One region of the Bradyrhizobium genosp. P genome, then DNA from elsewhere that is predicted to be linked to it. Evidence: riboswitches for the same ligand, from Rfam matches in the RefSeq annotation. Region 1 holds a riboswitch; each other region holds the start of a gene.
The links. A riboswitch is a leader RNA that binds a small molecule or an ion and turns the genes downstream of it on or off. The one in region 1 is predicted to bind cobalamin.
Positions count from the first base shown of each region.

Region 1 (4,191 bases):
GACCATCACGAGGTCGACGCCGGGCTCGAGCTTGAGCGGATCGAGATCGTCAAAATTGGCAATCCGCGACAGCGCGAGGAACGCGATCTTGCACCGGCCGGGTTTGCGCGCATCAGCTAGGCCCAGCGCATCCTCGGCCGGAAGCTCGCCGGCGCGGTCGAAATAGGGTAGCACCCCAAAGCCGCGCCAGGATGTTTTTGCCTCGATCAGCCGGTAGCCATCGTCAAATAGCGTCGAGTCGCCACGAAACTTGTTGATCACAAAGCCCTGGATCATCGCGGCATCGTCCGCGTCGATCACGGTCTTGATCCCGACAAGCTGAGCGATGACACCGCCGCGGTCGATGTCGCCGATCAACATCACCGGGACATCGGCCTTGCGGGCAAAGCCCATATTGGCGATGTCGGCCTTGCGAAGATTGACTTCGGCGGGGCTGCCAGCCCCTTCGACGAGCACAAGATCGGCGCGCTGCTTCAGTCGCGAAAAACTCTCCAGCACCGCGCCCATCAATGACGGCTTCATCAACGCATATTCGCGGGCGCGCGCCGTTGCGATGCGCTTGCCCTGCACGATAATCTGCGCGCCGATATCGGTCTCAGGCTTGAGCAGAACCGGATTCATGTCAGTGTGCGGTTCGACGCCCGCCGCGAGCGCTTGCAACGCCTGCGCACGGCCGATTTCGCCGCCGTCGACCGTCACGGCCGCATTGTTCGACATGTTCTGCGGCTTGAAGGGGAGCACGCGCAAGCCGCGGCGCTTCGCGGCGCGCGCAAGCCCGGCGACGATGAGCGATTTGCCCACGTCCGAGCCCGCTCCCTGGATCATCAATGCGCGCGCCATCCCGTGCTTCTCCTCAGAACTCGACGCCGGGCTGGGCCTTGATGCCGGATCGGAACGGATGCTTCAGCAGCGTCATCTCCGTGACGAGGTCGGCGATCTCGATCAACTCCCCCTTGGCATTCCGGCCGGTGAGGACGACATGCGTCATCGGTGGTTTGTGTGTCTTCAAGAACGCAACGACCTCGTCGATATCGAGATAGTCGTAGCGCAGCGCGATGTTGATCTCGTCGAGCAAGACCATGCGCAAGGTTGAATCCAGGATTAGCTCCTTGGCCCTGTCCCAGCCGGCCTTTGCGGCGGCGATGTCGCGGGCGCGGTCTTGCGTTTCCCATGTAAAGCCTTCGCCCATCGCATGGAACTGGCAGAGATCGCCGAAATGCCCGGTGAGCAGGCGGCGCTCGCCAGTATCCCAGGCGCCCTTGATGAACTGAACGACCGCGCAGGGAAAGCCATGCGCGACACAGCGGACGATCATGCCAAAGGCGGAGGATGACTTACCCTTTCCTGCACCGGTATGAACGATGATCAGTCCCTTCTCGCCGCTCTTGGTCGCCATGATCTTGTCGCGGGCGACCTTCTTCTTTGCCATCTTCGACGCGTGGCGGGCGTCAAGCGATGCGTCGGTGGCGACCACGCCTTCGTCCTCGGCGGCATCTTGTTCAGACATCATCTGGCGTCGTCCTCAGGCTTGACAAATCGCGACCTTCAGCAAATGGTGGGTTTGCGTTGGTTCCTGTCCTACGACAGGCGAAGAGGGAATGCGATAGGGCTTAGATCGAAAGGTCTGGTCCCAAAAGCAGCCGCCCCCGCGACCGTGACCGGAGAGATGCCCGAAGCCACTGATCCCCAAGGGGGTCGGGAAGGCGGGGATCGAAGGATAAGATCCTGCTCCGCAAGCCGGGAGACCTGCCAGCGCAGAGTTTTGAACCGGCGGACGGGGTGTTCCGTGACGGGGAAGCGAACCAGTGAGAGAATGGTTCGCGCCTCATTGCCCCCCGCTGCCTATGCTGGACGGGGCGATGACTGTCACACTTTACGTCTGCATTACCTGCCGCGTCGGCCAGAAGCTGGCGGAGGGCAAGACCGCGCCCGGCGAGCGCCTGTATGCCGCAATTCTCGATGCCGGCGTGCCCGAAGGCGTCGAGCTAGTGCCGGTCGAATGCCTGTCGGCATGCAGCCAAGGCTGCTCGGTCGCACTCAGCGCGACGGGGCGATGGTCCTACGTGTATGGCCGCCTGTCTGAAGCCCATGCGCGGGATGTGATTGCGGGGGCGACGGCTTACCGGGCTGCATCCGACGGTATCGTGCCATGGCGCAACCGGCCGGAAGTTTTTCGCAAGCAATCGGTTGCCCGCATTCCACCCATCGCCGTCCTGCCGGAGGCAGCCGAATGAACACGCTTGCAAAAATCCCGGTCACGATCGTCACCGGCTTCCTTGGATCGGGTAAGACGACGCTAATCCAGCATCTGATCACCAACGCCAACGGCAAGAAGCTTGCGGTGCTCGTCAACGAGTTCGGCAGTGAAGGCGTCGATGGCGAGATCCTGAAATCCTGCGCTGACGCGAATTGTCCCGAGGAAAACATCGTCGAGCTCGCGAACGGCTGCATCTGCTGCACCGTCGCGGATGATTTCATTCCGACCATGCAGACGCTGCTCGCGCGAAAAACGCGGCCCGATCACATCCTGATCGAGACCTCGGGCCTCGCGCTGCCAAAACCGCTTCTGAAGGCGTTCGAATGGCCGGAGATCCGCTCGCGCATCACCGTCGACGGCGTGATCGCGCTCGCGGATGCCGAGGCGGTCGCCGCCGGCCGTTTCGCGCCGAACCCGGAGGCCGTCGAGGCCCAGCGTGCGGCTGACGGGAGCGTCGATCATGAGACGCCGCTATCGGAGGTGTTCGGGGACCAGATCTGTTGCGCGGACATCGTGCTCTTGACCAAGGCCGATCTTGTGGGCCAGGCCGGCCTTGAAGCGGCCCGGCTGGCGATCACGGCCGAGACGCCGCGGCAGGTTCCGATACTCGCCATCACAGACGGTGCGATCGACCCGCAGGTGATTCTTGGCTTCAACGCGGCCGCCGAGGACGACCTCGCCGCGCGGCCCTCGCTTCACGACGGCGAGGAGGAGCATGAGCATGACGACTTCGCATCCGTCGTCATCGAGCTTCCGGAAGTGTCCGACATCGACGCGCTGGTCGCTTCCATCGCGCGCTTGGCGCGCGAGCAGAATGTGCTGCGCGCCAAGGGCTATCTCGCGGTGAAGGGCAAACCGATGCGGCTTCTGGTGCAATCGGTCGGCGAGCGCGTGCGCCACCAGTTCGACAAGCCCTGGGGCGCGGCGCCGCGGCGATCGAAGCTCGTCGTCATCGGCGAGCAGGGCGACATCGACGAGAACGCGATCAAAGCGGGATTGGGGGTCTGATGCACGTCGTCTTCCGCGAGAGCCATGGCCTGGAGGAGACCGCGACACCCGTCGATCTTGGTCAGGATCCGGCCGCTCTCGTGGTGCTGTCATTCTCCGACAGCGATCTCGCCGCCTTCGCCGCCGGTTGGCGGCGTGGACGCAAGGGCCTGCCGTCGCTGCGGCTCGCCCATCTGATGGCGCTGCGCCATCCGCTCTCGGTCGACACTTACATCGAACGCACGCTGTCCCGCGCTAGTGGCATTCTGGTTCGCCTAATCGGCGGTGAGTCCTATTGGTCCTATGGCATCAACGCGTTGCACGAGCTCGCCACGCGGCACGGCATCGCGCTTGCGGTACTGCCGGCCGACGGCCGCGACGACGCGCGGCTCGATGCCCTTTCCAACGTCCCGGTCTCGACGCTGCGGCGTCTGCGCGCGCTGTGCGACGCCGGCGGCGCGGTCGCGGCGCAGGTTGCGATTGCGCAGCTCGCGCTGGCCTCCGGTCTGTACGCGGGACCGGTGTTCGGCGAGACCGAAATCCCCGAGATGGGTTTCTACTATCCCTCCATGGGAGCGCTGGCGTCCTTGCCGTCGCCTGACGGAAGACCGCAGGCGCTCGTCACCTTCTATCGCTCCTATCTGACGTCGGCCGATACCGGCCCGATCGACGCGCTGATCGCGGCATTGCGCGAAAAGGGCTTTGACGCCTACGGCGCGTTCGCGACCTCGCTGAAAGCGCCCGGCGTCTCGGCGTGGCTGAAAGCACATTTCGCGGAGCGTCCGCCGGCTGCACTTGTGAACGCGACCGCGTTCTCGGCGATGGCCGACGATGGAACAACGCCATTCAACGCGGCAGGCTGTCCGGTGTTTCAGGTCGCGCTGTCAACTGCGGGCAGGGAAGATTGGGCGTCCTCGCTGCGAGGCCTGTCGCCGGCCGATCTCGCG
Region 1 covers NZ_CP188195.1:8,866,952-8,871,142, reverse strand. The annotation lists gene ACP2YO_RS42580 (cobyric acid synthase) at 1-840, opposite strand, end outside; gene cobO (cob(I)yrinic acid a,c-diamide adenosyltransferase) at 854-1,507, opposite strand; cobalamin riboswitch at 1,551-1,768, shown strand; gene ACP2YO_RS42570 (DUF1636 family protein) at 1,860-2,234, shown strand; gene cobW (cobalamin biosynthesis protein CobW) at 2,231-3,265, shown strand; gene cobN (cobaltochelatase subunit CobN) at 3,265-4,191, shown strand, end outside.

Region 2 (4,191 bases), 1.8 Mb from region 1:
CTCGCCGCCGGAGAGTTCGGTGACGCGGCGGTCGCCGAAAGCCATCACGTCGACCGCCTGCATCGCCCGCAGCACCGCCTCCATATCCTTCGGCGACAGCCGCGCCGGATCGGTCGCGCCATGCGGGTAGCGGCCAAGGGCTACGATGTCGCGCGCCGGCAGCGGCCAGTGCACCATGTGACCCTGCGGCAGATAGGCGAAGCGTTTCGCACGCTCGCGCAGCGACAGCGACGACAACGCATCGCCGCCGATCCGGATCGTGCCGCTGGATGGAATCAGCCCGGCCAGCGCACGCAGCAATGTGGTCTTGCCGGCACCGTTCGGACCGACCAGCGCGACCAGATGCGCCGATGATAACGACAACGAGATGTCATGCAGCACCTTGCGGCTGCCCAGCGACACATCGAGACCGGTTGCGGAGAGCAGCGTCATGCCACGCCTCCGCCGAGCGCGCGGCGTTCGCGCATGATCAGATAGAGGAAGAACGGCACGCCGATGATCGAGGTCAGCACGCCGACCTTGATGTCCGAGGTCGAGGGGATGATGCGAACGGCGATATCGGCCGCCAGCAGCAGCGCCGAGCCGGCGAGCGCGCTCGGCAGCAACAGCCGGGCCGGATCGTGGCCGATCACCGGGCGCATCAGATGCGGCGCGACCAGGCCGATGAAGCCGATCGTGCCGGTCACCGCGACGGCCCCGCCGACACCGAGCGCCACGCCCGAGATCACCAACAGCCGCAGCCGCCCGACATCAACACCGAGGCTCTGTGCAGCCTCTTCGCCCAGGGTCAGCGCGCGGAAGGCGCTGGCCTGGCTCAGCAGGATGACCGCACCGGCGATGATAAAGGGCAATGCCAGCGCGACATGCTGGAAGCTGCGGTCCTCGAGCGAGCCAAGCAGCCAGAACGCGATCTCCAGCACCACGAAGGGATTGCTGGAGAGATTCATCACCAGCGCCGTCGCAGCGCCCGCGAAGCTTGAGATCGCGAGCCCCGAAAGGATCAGGATCAGGAGCCCGGCATTGCGGCCGGCGATCGCCAGCAACGCAAACACCGAGACGAAGGCCGCGATGATCGCCGCCACCGGCAGCGCGTAGGAACGCACGTCGGCCAGCCCCAGCGCGATCACCAGCACCGCGCCGAAGGCTGCCGCTTGCGGCGCGCCGAACAGCGACGGCGACGCCAGCGGATTGCGCAAAAGTCCCTGCAGCGCCGCGCCCGACAATCCGAGAATACCGCCGATCGCGAACGCCAGGATGGTGCGCGGCAGGCGGATCTCGCGCACGATCACCTGCGCTACATCGCTGCTGCCACCGAACAAGGCCTCGATCACCGTGAGCGGAGACAGCCGCACCGGTCCGATGCCAAGCGAGATCAGCACCAGCACAACCACGAGCGCGGCGAGCGCCGCGGTCGCGCCAAAACGACGCCGCGCCGCGACCTCGGCCGCCAAGGCAAAATCCTGCACGCTCATCGCGTCATGCTCATACAGCGATTACAGTGGCAGACAAGCGACACTCGACAAAAACCGTACCGGTCAACCGTTGCCCCACTTCCGCCAGGATTGACTTGGTTTCCAGCCGCCCCCTAGATGAACCTGACGGTTCCTGAATTGGGATCAAAAGGGAATGCGGTGCGGGGAAACTCCCCTAGGCCGCGGCTGCCCCCGCAACTGTAAGCGGTGAATCCTTCGTCATAGGCCACTGGGAAACTCGGTCCTGGGAAGGCGACGAAGGGTAACGACCCGCGAGCCAGGAGACCTGCCGTCAGCCGTGGTCACACGCGATGATGTCGGTCGGGGAGTACAGACATTAGCTTCACCTGATGCCAAGCGCGCTGGTGAGACTGGTTCGCGGTGACGTGCCACTGACGTTGCCGCGGTCCAGACTATGCTTTCCATCCCTTCAGCCCGGCGGCGCCGCGCGCTGCTTCTCGCGTCGACGATGATCGTGCCGGCTCTCGGCGCGACGTCGGCGCTGGCGCAGGCGCAGCAGGCGCCGCAGGCCACACCTTCCGATCAACTTCCCCCCATCGAGGTCACCAAGCCGGGCGACCAGAACCTCACTCGCGCCAAGCCGACCGCCGACGAAACCCCGGCGCCGCGACGCCCCGCCCCGGGTGACACGCAAACCAAGAACGCCGGAACTGGAACGGGAACGGCCACGACGTCGACCGGCACAGGAACCGGGACCGGTGGTACGGCCGGCGGCGGACGTCAGTTCGCCGCCATCGTCGGCGCGTCCTCGACCGTGATCACGGCCGACGACATCGCGCACTCGCCGGTGCACACGCTGTCCGAGATCCTCGCGCAGGTGCCGGGCGTGCAGTTGCAGTCGTTCTACGGCGGCGTGAATGGCGCCAAGACATCAGTCGACATCCGCGGATTCGGCGCTTTCGCCGCCCCGAACGTCCTCATTCTCATCAACGGACGCCGGCAAACCGACATCGACCTGTCGGGTTTCGATCTTTCGACCATCCCGCTCAATTCGATCGAGCGCGTCGAAATCACCCGCGGCAACAGCGGCGCAGTGCTCTACGGCGACAACGCGGTCGGCGGCGTGGTCAACATCGTCACCAAGAATGGCGTCGGCGGACCGCCGGTTGCGATCAAGGCCGAAGGCGGAGTCGGTTCGTTCAACCAGCGCCTGGCAGAACTCTCGGTCGCGGCCACTTCCGGGCCATGGTCGACGTCGTTCTATGGCAATGGCGTCAAATCCGATGGCTACCGCGCCAACAATGCGCTCGACCAGCGCAATGCCGTCGGCAATATCAATTACGCCACCCCCGACCTCAGCGCTTTCCTGACCGTCACGGGAGGCGATCAAAAGCTTGGCCTTCCCGGCGGGCGGACCGTGGATCCCTCGATTGGTCTCAACGAGTTGGCCACCGACAGGCGAGGCACCGACACGCCTTACAATTATGGCAACCAGCAGACCACCAGCGTCACCACCGGCTTCACCAAAACCGTGATGAACGGCGTCGACCTGATCGTCGACGGCGGCTGGCGGCAGCGCGACACCCAGAGCGGCTTCTTCGGCACAATGCCGACGATCAGCTTTTCGTCGACCTACAACGACGCTGCGCTGCAGACCTGGTCGATCACGCCGCGCCTCAGCATCAAGAACGCGATCTTCGGGCTGCCGTCCTCGATCCTGACCGGCATCGACTATGACGACACGACGTTCCGCGAGTCGCGCGGCGCCTTCCAGGGCGTGGACCCCTACCACATCTACAACATCGACCAGCAGCAACTGGCGGGTTACTGGCAGCAGACCGTCGGGCTGCTGCCGACCACTGATTTCTCGTATGGCGCGCGGGTAGAGAACACGAGCGTCTCGGCGCGGGATCGCTACGACCCGAACGCACCCTTCGCCTTCGACACGCAAGCGAGCCCGCTCAACAGCAGTGAGACACAGTATGCGGCGCATGTCGGCGTCGAGCATCGGTTTGACGACACGTTCTCGGTGTTCGGCCGTGCCGCGCGCGCGTTCCGCACACCTGGTGCCGACGAGCGCGTTGCATCGGGGCCGTCGTTCGACCCGGTGACCTTCGCTTCGATCCCGCAGAACTTCCAGCTCAAGACGCAGACGTCGGAAGACGTCGAGGGCGGCTTCCGCGTCAAGACCAACCGCTTCCAGGTCCAAACCAGCGTCTACCTGATGGATCTCGACAACGAGATTCACTTCAATCCCGTGCTGTTCTACAACGTCAACCTCGATCCGACCCGCCGCTACGGCAGCGAGACCAGCGCCTCGCTCAAGGTCAGTGACACCGTGACCTTCCGCGGCGGAATGGCCTACACCCGCGCGGTCTTCCGTGAGGGCATGTGGGCCGGCAACGACGTGCCGCTGGTGTCCCGCTACACCGGCAATATCGGCGTGACCTGGAATATCTGGCAGAACTACCTGGTGTTCGACGGCACGCTGCGCGCCTGGAGCTCGCGCGTCATGGACAACGATCAGGCCAACACCCAGGGCCGCATCCCCGGCAATGCGACCGCCGACGTCAAGCTCAGCGGGCAATATGAACACTTTTTCTGGTCGGTCAGCGTGAACAATCTGTTCAACGCGCTGTATTATGACTACGCCATCACGAGCACCTTCACGGCGGGCCGCTTCGCCGCCTACCCGCTCCCGGGCCGGACCTACATGGTGCGGGCCGGCGCGACGTTCTGAGCTGTCTCAGGAAGACGC
Region 2 covers NZ_CP188195.1:680,679-684,869, reverse strand. The annotation lists gene ACP2YO_RS03315 (ABC transporter ATP-binding protein) at 1-432, opposite strand, end outside; gene ACP2YO_RS03310 (FecCD family ABC transporter permease) at 429-1,472, opposite strand; cobalamin riboswitch at 1,583-1,780, shown strand; gene ACP2YO_RS03305 (TonB-dependent receptor) at 1,942-4,173, shown strand.
Region 2: it holds a riboswitch for cobalamin, as region 1 does, so the genes downstream of both, ACP2YO_RS03305 (TonB-dependent receptor) here and ACP2YO_RS42570 (DUF1636 family protein) in region 1, are expected to answer to the same signal.

Region 3 (4,191 bases), 1.9 Mb from region 1:
AGAGTCCTGACGCCAGTGCCAGCTGGGCAAGCACGGCCTGCGCTGCGACAGGACCGCTCTTGTCACAGAGCACCTTGAGCCTGCGCAGCGTCGAGACCGGCAGTGTGGAGAATTCATCCAGCCGCGGGTCGTCACGGCCATCTGCCGGCAGCACCGCGAATGCAATGTTACGGTCTTTCGCCAGGCGATGCAGGGCGGCCAATCCGTACGACCAGTAAGGTTCGCCTCCGATCAGCCGCACGAGGATGCCCCGCGCCCGCGACAGCGTCCGTTCGATATAGGTGTCGACCGACAGCGGGTGGCGCAACTCCACCAGATTCGCCAGCCTCAGCGATGGCAGCGCGCTGCGGCCTCGCCGCCAGCCGGACGCGAATACGGCGAGATCGCTGTCCGAAAACGAGAGCACCACGAGATCGGCCGGATCCTGGCCGAGGTCCCTTGGTGTCGCGGTCTCCTCAAGCCCGCGGCTTTCCCGGAAGACGACGTGCATCAGACACCTAGACGCGCCCTGATGGCGGCTTCATCGATATCGCCGTGTTCGCCGATCACGACCAGCTTCGACTGCCTCGGCCGTGCGCCCCACGGCATGTCGAACTGGTGCCTCACCCGCTCGCCGACCGATTGCACCAGCAATCGCATCGGCTTGCCCTCGACTGCGATGTAACCCTTGGCGCGCAGCACATTCTGCTCGCGCGCCAGTCCCTTGATCGACGCGACCAGCGCATCGACGTCCACGATCTCCGGAAGATCGATCACCACGGAATTGAAATCGTCGTGTTCGTGGTCATCTTCGCCGTCATGGTGCGACGGACGCGCAGCGAGATCATCCTCCGCCGCGGCCCCAATGCCCAGGATCAGGCGTGCATCAATCGTCCCGTCCACGACGGGCAACATTGGCACCTCCCGCGGCATTTCGGCCCTGATTGCCAATTTGGCTGCCTCGAGCCCTTTCGAACCCGCCAGATCTGCCTTGGTTAGCAATACAATATCGGCACACGCGATCTGGTCCTCGAACACTTCCGACAGCGGCGTCTCGTGGTCGAGATTTTCGTCCGCCGCACGCTGCGCGTCCACCGCAGCGGGATCCGGCGCAAAGCGGCCGGCTGCGACCGCCTCCGCGTCGGCCAATGCGATCACGCCATCGACCGTGATCCGCGAGCGGATCTCGGGCCAGTCGAACGCCTTGAGCAACGGCTTCGGCAACGCGAGCCCCGACGTCTCGATCAGGATGTGATCGGGCTTCACGGGGCGCGCGAGCAATTGCTCCATGGCCGGGATAAAATCATCGGCGACGGTGCAGCAAATGCAGCCATTGGCGAGTTCGATGATGTTTTCGGTCGGACAATTGGCGTCGGCGCAGGACTTCAGGATGTCGCCATCGACGCCTTCGCTGCCGAACTCGTTGACCAGCACCGCGAGCTTCTTGCCGTTGGCGTTACGGATCAGGTGCTGGATCAGCGTCGTCTTGCCTGACCCGAGAAAGCCGGTGATGACAGTGACCGGAATTTTGGTGAGCGTGTTCATTCTGCGGCCTCTGGCACGACGGCAACGGGTGGAATCCGGGCAAGCGACTGCTTGCGAAAAATCTCCGGACGGCTGCGCCACGGCACGATGCCGTTAGGCGCCGCCGCATAGGCGGACGCACCGGCGATCACATCCGTCGCGTTGGCGGCGGACAGCCGGCCGTAGACATAGGACCAGCGCCCCGGAGCGCTGAGCGCGACCGAGCAGCCTTGGCTGCACGCGGAAAGGCATTCAACCGGAACCAGCGTGACACCATCAGGCACACCCGCATCGAGAATTGCGGAATGCAGGCGCGCACCGGGCGTCACCTCACCTTCCTCCAGCGTCTGGCCAGCGCGGCAGGTGGTGCAAACATGAAGTGTAACGGTCATCGCCCTTCCTGGATTAACGACGGGAGGCGATGAGGCACACGAACCCATCTATAAGGTTCGTTCCCCGTCGCGGAACACCCCGTCCGCCGGTCTCAAACATCACGCTGGCAGGTCTCCCGGCTTGCGGAGCAGGGTTTCCACCCTTCGATCCCCGCCTTCCCGACCCCATTTGGGGATCAGTGGCTTTGGACATCTCTCCGGTCACGGTCGCGGGGGCGGCTGCTCTTCGGACCAAACCTTGCGGCTTCGGCCTATCGCATTCCCTCTTCGCCTGTCATAGGACAGGAACCAACGTAAACCCACCATTCGTCCTGGCCCAGAACTTGTCAAGGCAAAGGAATGTCAGATGAATTCTGATCAACACCCCGGCGACGAAGCCGTCGGCAGCGAGGCGTCGCTGGACGATCGCCACGCCGCCAAGATGGCGAAAAAGAAGGTCGCCCGGGACAAGATCATGGCGACCAAGAGCGGTGAAAAGGGGCTGATCATCGTTCATACCGGCGCGGGGAAGGGAAAATCCTCCTCCGCCTTCGGCATGATCGTCCGCTGCGTGGCGCACGGCTTTCCCTGCGCGGTCGTGCAGTTCATCAAGGGCGCCTGGGACACCGGCGAGCGCCGCCTGCTCACCGGGCATTTCGGCGATCTCTGTCAATTCCATGCCATGGGCGAAGGCTTCACCTGGGAAACACAAGATCGCGCCCGCGACGTCGCCGCGGCGCAAGCCGGCTGGGAAAAGGCTAAGCAACTGATCTCCGATCCGGCCTTGCGCATGGTCGTGCTCGACGAGATCAACATCGCGCTTCGTTACGATTACCTGGCGGTCTCCGACGTCGTCGCGTTTCTGACGACATCGAAGCCGCCGATGACCCACGTCGTGCTCACCGGGCGCAATGCCAAGGAGGGGTTGATCGAGATAGCCGACCTCGTCACCGAGATGACACTCGTGAAGCATCCCTTCCGGTCCGGCATCAAGGCCCAGCCGGGCGTCGAATTCTAGCGGAAGCCGAGCAGGCAAACGCCATGGCGCGCGCATTGATGATCCAGGGAGCAGGCTCGGACGTGGGCAAATCGCTCATCGTCGCGGGACTGGCGCGCGCCGCCAGGCGACGCGGCCTGCGCGTGCTGCCGTTCAAACCGCAAAACATGTCGAACAATGCCGCTGTGACCGTCGACGGCGGCGAGATCGGACGTGCGCGGGCGTTGCAGGCGCTGGCCGCTGGCGTCGAACCGCACACCGACATGAATCCGGTGCTGTTGAAGCCGGAGACCGATGTCGGCGCGCAGATCATCGTGCAGGGAAAGCGTGTGGCGACCGCGCGCGCGCGCGAATATACCGCGATGAAGCCCTCGTTGATGGGCGCGGTGCTGGAGAGTTTCGAACGGCTGAAGGATCGCGCCGATCTCGTGCTGGTCGAAGGGGCCGGCAGCCCGGCCGAAGTCAACTTGCGCAAATCCGATATCGCCAATATGGGCTTTGCGCGCCGGGCCAACGTCCCCGTCGTGCTGATCGGCGATATCGACCGTGGCGGCGTGATTGCGCAACTGGTCGGCATCAAGACGGTCATCGATCCCGAGGATGCCGCGATGATCCAGGGCTTCGTCATCAACAAATTCCGCGGCGACCCGACGCTGTTCGACGATGGCTACCGGTTGATCGAAACCCGTACCGCTTGGCGTGGGTTCGGGGTGCTGCCCTGGTTCGCCCGCGCCGGCGAGCTTCCAGCCGAAGACGCGCTCGGGCTCGGTGAGGCGCGCAAGCCCGGCCAATGCAAGATCGCCTTTCTTGCGCTGTCGCGGATCGCGAATTTCGACGATCTCGATCCGCTGAAGCTTGAACCCGGTGTCGATCTCGTGATGGTGCGCCCCGGGGAAGCCATCCCGGGCGATGCCAGGCTCGTCATCCTGCCCGGCACGAAATCGACGCGCGGCGACCTCGCGTTTCTGCGCGCCCAAGGCTGGGATATCGATCTTCTGGCGCATTGCCGCCGTGGCGGTCACGTGTTGGGCGTTTGTGGCGGATACCAGATGCTCGGACGCAGCGTGGCCGATCCCGATGGAATCGAAGGGACCGCCGGCGAAACGCCCGGTCTCGGACTGCTTGACGTCGCGACCGTCATGACCGAGCAGAAAACGCTCACGCGGGTGACGGCCGTCCATGCCGCCACGGATCAATCGATCAGCGCCTACGAAATCCATATCGGGCATACCGACGGCCCCGATCGGGCACGCCCGTTTGCGTCGGTTGGCGGAACGCCGGAGGGCGCTGTCTCCGGCGATGGACGCATCCTGGGCAGCT
Region 3 covers NZ_CP188195.1:779,326-783,516, reverse strand. The annotation lists gene cobN (cobaltochelatase subunit CobN) at 1-490, opposite strand, end outside; gene cobW (cobalamin biosynthesis protein CobW) at 490-1,524, opposite strand; gene ACP2YO_RS03830 (DUF1636 family protein) at 1,521-1,895, opposite strand; cobalamin riboswitch at 1,985-2,203, opposite strand; gene cobO (cob(I)yrinic acid a,c-diamide adenosyltransferase) at 2,242-2,892, shown strand; gene ACP2YO_RS03820 (cobyric acid synthase) at 2,916-4,191, shown strand, end outside.
Region 3: it holds a riboswitch for cobalamin, as region 1 does, so the genes downstream of both, ACP2YO_RS03830 (DUF1636 family protein) here and ACP2YO_RS42570 (DUF1636 family protein) in region 1, are expected to answer to the same signal.

Region 4 (4,191 bases), 2.3 Mb from region 1:
GGCCGGTTTCGAACAGCATGGTCAGCATCTTGCGCCACAGGTCGACGGCACGGACCTGCTTGAACACCCGCATCTCGCCGCGCGCCGCCTTGGCCTCGTAATGCGCATAGTGCTCGGCGAACGGCTTGCCGTAGAGATCGTGCAGATCCGGCGTCTCGTCCGGCGAGAACAGTGTCCATTCGCCGTCGGTCTCGACGCGCTGCATGAACAAATCGGGCACCCAGTTCGCAGTATTCATGTCGTGGGTGCGGCGGCGGTCGTCGCCGGTGTTCTTGCGCAGGTCGAGGAATTCCTCGATGTCGACATGCCAGGTCTCGAGATAGGCGCAGACCGCGCCCTTGCGCTTGCCACCCTGGTTGACGGCGATCGCGGTATCGTTGGCCACCTTCAGGAACGGCACCACGCCCTGGCTTTCGCCATTGGTACCCTTGATGTGCGCGCCGAGACCACGAACGCGGGTCCAGTCATTGCCGAGGCCGCCGGAATATTTCGCCAGCAGCGCGTTGTCCTTGATCGACTTGAAGATGCCGTCGAGGTCGTCGGCCACGGTGGTCAGGAAGCACGACGAGAGCTGCGGCCGCAGCGTGCCGGAATTGAACAGCGTCGGCGTCGAAGCCATGAAGTCGAACGACGACAAGAGATCGTAAAACTCGATCGCGCGCGCCTCGCGGTCGATCTCGCGCCCGGCGAGCCCCATGGCGACGCGCATGAAGAAGGCCTGCGGCAGCTCGAGGCGGTTGCCGCGGACATGCAGGAAGTAGCGGTCGTATAGCGTCTGCAGGCCGAGGAACTGGAACGACAGATCCCGCTCGGGCTTCAGCGCCGCCGAAAGCCGCGCCAGATCGAAGCGGCTGAGTTCTGGGTCAAGCAACTCGGCCTTGATGCCGGTCTTGATATAGGCCGGGAAATACTCGGCATAGCGCACGGCCATGTCCGCCTGCGACGCATTGGTCGGTACGTCATGGACGTAGGACAGTACCTCGGTGCGGAGCTTGTCGAGCAGCAGGCGCGCGCTGACATAGGTATAGTTCGGCTCCTGCTCAACCAGCGTACGCGCGGCCATCACGGAGGCCTGCGCCAGTTCGTCCTGGCTGATCCCGTCATAGACGTTGCGCTGGGTCTCGGCGACGACAGGCGCGGCGTCGACGCCGTCGAGCCCGGCGCAGGCCTCGTTGATGATCAGCGCAAGCCGCGCCTGGTCGAGCGGGACTTTGGCGCCGTTCGGCAACGTGACATGGATCGTCGGCCCGGCGGCAGCGGGCTTTGCCGCCTTTGCAGCGTCCTGCTCGGCGCGCTGCCGGGTGCGTTCGTCGCGGTAAAGCACGTAAGCGCGCGCCACCTTGTGGTGCTCGCTGCGCATCAGCGCCAGTTCGACCTGGTCCTGCACATCCTCGATATGGAAGGTGCGGCCCTCGCTCATCCGGCGCGCCAGCGCGCCGACGACCTCGGCGGTGAGTTGCTCGACGATCTCGTGCACGCGGCGCGACGCAGCAGCGGTGTGCCCTTCGACCGCCAGGAACGCCTTGGTCATCGCCACCGAAATCTTGCTGGCGTCGAACCTCGAGACCGTGCCGTTACGGCGAATCACCTGCATGGGAAGCTCCGTCTCCGGCGCGGCGAGCGATTCCGGACGCAGAAGGATGAGCGGCGCTGACTTAACTTCGCGATCGAGAGAGAGTGACATCGTGCAGACCCCATGCATGTTTTGTTGGGGCTGGATGTCGAGGGGACGCTGCATCAACCGGCGGCAAGCACCGGCATGGCAATGCAAGCGACCGCCGGGACACCCCGCCCGTGGACGTAGATTCGATGTCCCGGCAGGTCTCCTGGCTTGCAGGTCGCTGTTGCTCCCTCGTCTTCCCAATGCTGTTTAGCATCAGTGACTTAACAGGGCGGGAACAACTCACTGCTTACAGTTGCGGGGGCAGCGCCGGACTTTTACGGATCAACCCGTAGTCCACCGGCTTCCCTCTTAGCTACCAAATCTAGAGATATGGCAGACCGTGACACCTACATGTGGTGTGATTTGAGACGTCGTGTCAACGGCCCGATCCGCCTCAGTGAAAAATTTTCGAATTCTGGTCGAGCGCCCTGTGGGAATCGGTGGGAAACTTCGATCGAGCCCACGTGTGTTGACGGGCGCGGGATCTTGCCGATAAGTGGGCGCGTCGTGGTTCTTCGAAAGGCAGTTTCTTTCGAAGCTAAGAGGGAAGCCGGTGTAATGCCGGCGCTGCCCCCGCAACTGTAAGCGGTGAGCCGCCGTCCACCTAAGCCACTGAGGCGCAAGCCTCGGGAAGGCCGGACGGTAGCTGAGACCCGTGAGCCAGGAGACCTGCCTCGACAACATACACGTCCACGGGCGGGGTGTCCCGGTGGTGCGGTTGCGACCCCGCACGCGCTATCCGCGTTTGCGGAGTCCAGACGTGTCACTACGGCCTTTGCCCCCAACTTTTGGGGTTAAGCCAATGTCTTCTACATCTTCCTCTTCACTTGCCGTTGCCACCCTCGGCACGCCGCGAATCGGCCCGCGCCGCGAACTCAAGCTTGCGCTCGAAAGCTTCTGGTCCGGCACTTCAAACCAGCAGGCCCTGATCGAAACCGGTATCGGGCTACGCGCCGCCAATTGGGCGCGGCAGAAGAAGCTCGGCGTGTCGGTGATTCCGTCGAACGATTTCTCCTTCTACGATCAGGTGCTCGACACCTCGATCATGGTCGGCGCGATTCCCGAAATCTACGGCTGGACCGGTGGCGCGGTGCCGCTCGCGACCTATTTCGCGATGGCGCGCGGCGCCGAAGGTCACACCCATGATGCGTCCTGCGGCCATGCCCCTCACGGCCATGGTCACGGCGTACCGGCGCAGGAAATGACCAAGTGGTTCGACACCAACTACCACTACATGGTGCCGGAACTGTCTGACGATCAGCAGTTCAGCCTCGCCTCGCGCAAGCCGATCGAGGAATATGAAGAAGCCAAGGCGCTGGGCTACCAGACCCGCCCGGTGCTGGTCGGTCCGGTCACGTTCCTGAAGCTCGCCAAGAGCAAGGATGCCGGCCTCAACACCCTGTCGCTGCTGGACCGGCTGCTGCCTGTCTATATCGAGGTCCTGCGCGAGCTCGCCACCCGCGGCGCCGAGTGGGTGCAGATCGACGAGCCCTGCCTGGTGCTCGATCTCGACGATGCGGCACGTAGCGCCTTACGCCATGCCTATGCGGAGATCGCCAAGGCGGTGCCGCAGATCAAGATCATGCTGGCGAGCTATTTCGGCAGCCTGGGTGAGAACCGCGACACCGCCTTTGCGCTCCCCGTCGCCGGCCTGCATCTCGATCTGGTGCGCGCGCCCGAGCAGCTCGACGACCTCGCCCGCCTGCCCGCCGACCGCATCGTCTCGCTCGGCGTGATCGACGGCCGCAACATCTGGCGCGCCGATCTGAGCAGGATTCTCGGCCGGCTCGAACCCGTGATCGCAAAGCTCGGCAAGGATCGCGTGCAGATCGCGCCCTCCTGCTCGCTACTGCACGTTCCGATCGATCTCGGACTCGAGGCCAAGCTCGATGCCGAAGTGAAGAGCTGGCTCGCCTTCTCCGTGCAGAAGATGGAGGAACTGGCCGCGCTGGGTGCCGCGCTTGGCGGCGGCCGCAGTCAGGTCGAGGCGCCCCTGAAAGCCTCGGATGCCGCTGCAGCTGCGCGCAAGACCTCACCGCGGATTCATAACGCGAAGGTCGCGCAGCGCTTGGCCGGGGTCGACGCCGCGATGCGTCGCCGGGGCAGCGCGTTTGAAGACCGTGCCGACGTGCAGCACGCGCGCTTCAATCTGCCGGCGTTCCCAACTACGACCATCGGCTCGTTCCCGCAGACACCGGAAATCCGAAAGGCGCGCGCGGCCCATGCCAAGGGCGGGCTGAGCGACGCCAACTACAAGACCTTCCTGCAGGAGCAGACCGCCGAAACCGTGCGCTGGCAGGAAACCATCGGCCTTGACGTGCTCGTTCACGGCGAGTTCGAGCGCAACGACATGGTGCAGTATTTCGGCGAGCAGCTCTCCGGCTTCGTCTTCACCGACCATGCCTGGGTGCAGTCCTACGGCTCGCGCTATGTCAGGCCGCCGATCCTGTTCGGTGACGTCTCGCGCCCGAAGCCGATGACGGTCGAATGGTGGCAATACGCGCAGTCGCTGACCAAGAAGCCGATGA
Region 4 covers NZ_CP188195.1:1,247,928-1,252,118, reverse strand. The annotation lists gene ACP2YO_RS06030 (ribonucleoside-diphosphate reductase subunit alpha) at 1-1,684, opposite strand, end outside; cobalamin riboswitch at 1,800-2,021, opposite strand; cobalamin riboswitch at 2,155-2,354, shown strand; gene metE (5-methyltetrahydropteroyltriglutamate--homocysteine S-methyltransferase) at 2,466-4,191, shown strand, end outside.
Region 4: it holds a riboswitch for cobalamin, as region 1 does, so the genes downstream of both, metE (5-methyltetrahydropteroyltriglutamate--homocysteine S-methyltransferase) here and ACP2YO_RS42570 (DUF1636 family protein) in region 1, are expected to answer to the same signal.